2 regions of the Shewanella amazonensis SB2B genome follow, and region 1 is predicted to be linked to the other one. Evidence: predicted binding sites of a transcription regulator. Region 1 holds the regulator's gene; the other holds the start of a gene.
The links. Region 1 encodes sigma-54, which starts transcription at its own class of promoters, with help from an activator protein. Its sites were predicted from a motif close to GTTGGCACGNNNNTNGNNT; they were not measured.

Region 1 (3,169 bases):
TCGACGCCTTCGGGGAGCCTTGCCAGCTCTTTTTCGAGGGCCTTTTCCTGCTCCGGCATATTGCGGATATCGATGCTGATGGCGACCTTGTCGTTATTACCCTTAAGCTGGGCAAGCAAGGGCCCAATCAGCTGTAATGGCAAATTATCGACGCAGTAGTAGCCCAAGTCTTCCAGTACCCTGAGGGCTACCGACTTTCCGGAGCCAGAGCGCCCGGAGACTATAACGAGTTTCATCCGATGATTACCTGGTAAAGTTCCTTTTCATCGTGGCTTTTACGCAGCTGCTTGAGGATCTGCTTGTCATTCAGCTTTTCGGCCATAGCGGCCAGGGTGCTGAGATGTTGCTGACACTGGTCCGACGGCACCAGCAAGGCAAACAGAATGTCCACAGGTTGCTTGTCAATGGCGTCATAACCAATGGCTTCTTCACACTTGATCAGCACAGCTAAGGGCTTATCTATAGTGCCAAGGCGTCCATGGGGAATGGCAATACCATTACCAATACCTGTGCTACCCATTTTTTCACGGGCCAGCAGGCTTTCGAATATCTCTTGAGACGAGAGGGAGGGATTCTGGGCAGCAGCGAGATCGCTAATCAGCTCCAGCACCTTTTTCTTGCTGCCCGGAGTGGCACAGCTAGTGCACTCCGGCGCCAGGATGGTACTTAGTTCCATCGTTAATGTTTGGTCAGTTTCTCTTTGTGTTTAATAACCTGACGGTCCAATTTATCAATTAGGGCGTCAATGGCGGCGTACATGTCTTCATGTTCTGAAGTGGCGAATACCTCGCCACCGTTGAGGTGAAGCTTGGCTTCTGCGATTTGCTGCAATTTCTGAACATTGAGAACAACGTGGACATTATTGATCTGTTCGAAATGACGTTCAAGCTTGGAGAACTTGCTCTCTACGTAGTTACGCAGTGAATCAGTGATTTCGATATGATGCCCAGTCAGATTGATTTGCATAGACACTTTCCTCCAAAGACCTTGGGTGGGTTATAAACTCTTACGTTGGTTTGACGGTGGGATCAACATCGCCTCTCGGTATTTGGCGATGGTGCGTCTAGCAACGTTGATTCCTTGTTCTGCCAGAAGTTCCGCCATTTTGCTGTCGCTCAATGGTTTCTTCTGATTTTCTGCTGCCACCAGTTTCTTGATAAAGGCGCGGATGGCAGTAGATGAGCATTCTCCGCCATCTTCGGTCCCGACGTGGCTGGAGAAAAAATACTTGAGTTCAAAGATACCCCTTGGGGTATGCATGTATTTTTGGGTAGTGACCCGTGAGATGGTGGATTCGTGCATCTCTACCGCTTCGGCGATATCGTTGAGCACCATGGGTTTCATGGCTTCTTCACCATACTCAAAAAAGCCCTGCTGGAACTGCACTATGCAATTGGCGACTTTCAGCAGGGTGTCGTTGCGGCTCTCCAGGCTCTTGATAAACCACTTGGCCTCTTGCAAATGCCCGCGGATAAACTGGCTGTCAGCCTGGTTGCGACTGGTGCGCGCCATGGCGGCATATTGCTGGTTCACACTCAGTTTAGGCATACAATCGGGATTAAGCTCTACAACCCAACGGCCATTTTTTTTACTGACCGAGACATCCGGAATAACATACTCGTCCTTGGTGCTGGTCACCGACTCACCGGGACGGGGATTCAGCCCCTGAATAAGGACGATTGCGTCTCTGAGTTCTTCTTCCTTGAGGCGTGTTTTTCGCATCAGGGTGCGGAAGTCGCGGTTGGCAATCAAGTCCAAATGGTCACGGATAAGCAGCTTGGCGTTGTCCAGGTGGGGGGTATCCGCCGGAAACTGCCCAAGTTGAATGAGCAGGCACTCTGCCAAATCACGGGCAGCCACCCCGATTGGGTCGAAGTGTTGAATGCGTTTGAGCACGGCCTCAACTTCGTCAAGCTCCACTTCGTCATCGCCCACGGCCTCGAGAATTTCCTCCAGGCTTTGGGTCAAGTAACCTTTGTCATCGATGGCATCTATGATGGCAGTGGCAATGGCCAGATCGGTATCGGAAAAAGGGGTGAGATTTTTTTGCCATTCGAGATGTTCGTAGAGGCCTTCGCTGGTTTCGCCCTGAAACGGCATATCATCTTCGCCACGGATCCCGGGGCCAGACACGGGGGCAGCCGTAAAGACTTCATCCCAGGTGGTATCCATCGGGAGCTCGTCCGGCATGGACTGCTGATTGATGGCGTCTGAGGTTTCCAGCGAGGCACTGTCCGTGGTGTCGTTTGAGACGGACTCCTGGCTGAACTGGTCATCAAATTCTTTATCGCCGCCGTCGGCATCAAACTGATCGCTGCCCAGTTCGTCGTCCAGCTCCAACAGTGGGTTGGCGTCGAGGGCTTGCTGAATTTCCTGTTGCAGTTCAAGCGAAGAGAGTTGAAGCAGACGAATGGCCTGCTGCAACTGTGGCGTCATTGTGAGTTGTTGTCCCAGTTTTAGCTGGAGCGACGCTTTCATTGTACTGCGAATCCTTCACTAAATTATTCAGGTAGAAAGCTTTTCTATCAGGTTATCCGGTGATTTACCACCCTGATTATCCGGATATGAGAAGGGGGCTTTGTTAATTAACTATAGCCTGAATTGCTCACCCAAGTACACTGCACGCACCTGCTGATTGTCGAGGATTTCGGCAGGAGTGCCTTCGGCAATCAAATCGCCATGGCTGACGATATAGGCTTTTTCGCACACATCGAGGGTTTCTCTCACGTTGTGGTCGGTGATAAGCACACCAAGGCCACGATTCTTCAATTGCTCGATGATCTTTTTGATGTCGATAACGGAAATGGGGTCTACCCCGGCAAAAGGTTCATCCAACAGGATAAATCTGGGGTTTGCGGCGAGCGCCCGGGCTATCTCGACCCGGCGACGTTCGCCACCTGAGAGTGACATGCCCAGATTGTCACGAATGTGGGTGATGTGAAACTCTTCCAGCAGTTGCTCCAAGGCCTCTTCACGCTCATCGGTGTTCAGCTCTTTACGCATCTGCAACACGGCCATGATGTTGTCGCGCACCGACAGCTTGCGAAAGATGCTGGCTTCCTGTGGCAGATAGCCAATGCCCTTGCGTGCCCGCAGATGCATGGGATCCAGCGTCAGGTCATCATCATTGATGTGTATGCTGCCCTTGTCACTCTGTACCAGACCCACC
Region 2 (3,169 bases), 1.5 Mb from region 1:
ATTATGTTCCCTGAACAGCGCCGCGATGCGGGTTCCTTCCGGCATAGACAAACGCCTTAAGGGCTCGCCCACACACCACTTATTGGGTTTGAGGCGATAGACAAAAATTTCCCACTCGCTGGCTGGAAAGATGTCGACACCCGCGCGGCTGATGGGCTCTGGCTTGGGCGGCAACCCTACCCTGGCGAGCTTCATCGCCAGCGGCAAGGTAGACCCCTGGAGCAGTAAAGATACCAGCACCACACAAAAGGCCAGGTTGAAGTAGAGCTCGGCATTGGGTAGACCGGCCATCATGGGGAATACCGCCAGAATAATGGGCACAGCTCCCCTGAGCCCCACCCAACTGATAAACCAGCGCTCCCGCGCCACAAAACGCTTGAAGGGCGCCAGGCTTATCCACACTGCCAGTGGCCGGGCAATAAATATCATCCCCAGCGCCAGCACCAACCCGGGCAACAGGACCTCGAGCAATGATGAAGGCGTCAGCAGTAGTCCCAGCACCAGGAACATGCCAATCTGTGCCAACCAGGTCAGGCCGTCCATCACCGCCAGGGTACTGTGCTTACCGCGCATGCCACGATTACCAAGAAACAGACCATAGAGGTAGATAGACAGGATACCGCTGCCACCGGCCAAACTGGACAGGGCAAACAGCAACAGGCCGCCCGCCAGCACCAAAATGGGATAGAGCCCATCTGCCAACACGCTGCGATTGACGAGATGCCATATCAGGTACCCACCACCAAAACCCGCGGCCAACCCCATACCGGCCTGAAGCGCCAGGTCGCGCATCAGCCCGGGACCATCAAAGTTCCCGCCTGCGGCTATCATGGCAATCAGGCTAACAGTGAGAAACACGGCCATGGGGTCGTTACTGCCCGACTCAATTTCAAGGGTCGAACCCACGCGCTCGTTCAGTGCCCTGCCCTTAAGCAGCGAAAACACGGCAGCCGCATCGGTACTGCCAACAATGGCGCCAATCAGCAGCCCCATAAGCAAATTCAGGTCGAACAGCCAGGCAGCCAGCAAGCCGGTTAATACAGTGGTAATGGCCACACCAAGTGTCGCCAGGGAAAGCGAAGGCCAGAGCGCCAGCCTGAAGCTGCTCATCTTGGTTCGAAGGCCACCATCCAACAGGATAACCGCCAGCGCCAGGTTGCTCACCAGATAGGCCGTGGAATAATCGTTGAATTGTATACCGCCGGGGCCATCCTCTCCGGCGAGGATCCCCACGCCGAGGAATACCAGCAATATGGGTACCCCCAAGCGCGAAGACAGTGGGCTTAACACCACACTGAGTCCCACCAGCAAGGCGCCGACCAAAAACAACAAATTCATGTTTTCTGCAATCATTGCGCCTCCACATCAATAAATCGCGACAATTATACAGACAATGTGCGACATAATGACTTTTTAAAGCAAATTTAATGTCGAAACCCCAAAATAGAATTCCATATTTTATAGTGACTTTTATGACTTAATTGCTGTTTAGCCCGCTCAATCCTCTTGGTTACCACTTTCAATCAAGATCCCGGCAATATTCATCAGCACTGAATAGTGTCATTTATACAATTGAAATGTCTTTATGACATCAGGCGACATTGTTTTAAAAACAATTCAATAATACAAAATAAATTTAAAATACTGTAATTATTGAATATTTAAAGGTGGCACGAATTCTGCCTTATAGTGCTGACATTAGAACAAGCGCTAGAGAGGCCACAATGAGTTCACTTCGCAAAACGGCAATTGCACTGCTAATAGTGCTGATTGCCTCCTTCACCGTACTGCTGAGTCTTGGCAGTGAAATCTATCGGGAGATGCCTCCCATTCCGGATGCCTTCACCAGTGAAAGCGGTCAAACGCTTTACAGCAAAAACGACATCCTTCGCGGCCAGCTGGTTTGGCGCTCCATGGGTGGGCACCAACTGGGCTCTATTTGGGGCCATGGCTCCTATGTGGCGCCCGACTGGTCAGCCGACTGGTTACACCGTGAGGCCGAAGCCTGGCTGAATATCAGCGCCCAAAACCAGTATGGCAAAGCCTTTGCTGAACTGGATAAGTCGCAGCAGGCCGCGCTTGAACAGGCGCTGCGGGACGATATGCGCCGCAACACCCTGTTTAACAACGGCGATAAACTGGAAGTGCAGCTGAGCGCAACACGCATCGAGGCTATTGGTCAGGTGGTTGAGCACTATGTGGCACTCTTCGGTGACGATGCCTCCATGCAAACTCTGCGTGAGCAGTATGCCATGAAGGAAGGCACCATCCCCGACCTTGAAAATCGTCAGCAGCTCAACGCCTTCGTATTCTGGAGTGCCTGGGCGGCCATCACTGAGCGCCCCGGTGAAACTTACACCTACACAGCCAACTGGCCCTACGATCCTCAGCTTGGCAATACCCCCACCTCAGACAATATCGTCTGGTCGATTTTGAGTATTGTCACCCTGATAGCCGGGATTGGCGGTCTGGTGTGGTATCACGCAGCAGGTAAGGCCCATCCACTGCCAGAGCCAGCAAAAGAAGACCCCCTGTTCCGCTTCAAGCCTACCCCATCACAAAAGGCCGTGGGCAAGTATTTCATCACCGCCATTGGCCTGTTCCTGCTGCAGATAGTACTGGGGGGCATCACTGCCCACTATGCGGTGGAAGGTCAACAGTTCTACGGTCTGCCACTGGCCGAGATCCTGCCTTATTCGGTCACCCGTACCTGGCACACCCAGCTGGCCGTGTTCTGGATTGCCACTGCCTGGCTTGGCACAGGTCTTTACATCGCCCCTGCACTGTCGGGTTATGAGCCAAAGTATCAGCGTCTTGGTGTGAATGTACTCTGGGTTGCTCTGGTCGTGGTGGTTCTGGGTTCCATGGCCGGTGAATGGTTGGGTGTTCAGCAGTATTTCAGCCTCGACAACAACTTCCTCTTCGGTCACCAGGGCTATGAATATGTAGACCTTGGCCGAGTATGGCAGATTCTGCTGCTGGCGGGCCTGATGATTTGGCTGACTCTGGTCACTGCCGCTATTCGCCCCGCTCTTAAGCTGCAAGGTGAGATGCGTCCTGTGATTTGGGTGCTCTACGCCTCCTGCGTTGCCATTGGCCTCTTCTACGGTGCGGGCCTCTTTATGGGCAAACACACCAACCTGGCGATGGCCGAATACTGGCGCTGGTG

Region 2: the regulator sigma-54 is predicted to act here: its motif matches at 1,667-1,685, upstream of SAMA_RS03830 (nitric-oxide reductase large subunit).

The regions. Positions count from the first base shown of each region.
Region 1 covers NC_008700.1:3,662,816-3,665,984, reverse strand. Annotated here, with positions in the region: gene rapZ (RNase adapter RapZ) at 1-236, opposite strand, end outside; gene ptsN (PTS IIA-like nitrogen regulatory protein PtsN) at 233-676, opposite strand; gene hpf (ribosome hibernation promoting factor) at 679-966, opposite strand; gene SAMA_RS16110 (RNA polymerase factor sigma-54) at 997-2,478, opposite strand; gene lptB (LPS export ABC transporter ATP-binding protein) at 2,590-3,169, opposite strand, start outside.
Region 2 covers NC_008700.1:894,858-898,026, reverse strand. Annotated here, with positions in the region: gene SAMA_RS03835 (potassium/proton antiporter) at 1-1,353, opposite strand, end outside; gene SAMA_RS03830 (nitric-oxide reductase large subunit) at 1,725-3,169, shown strand, end outside.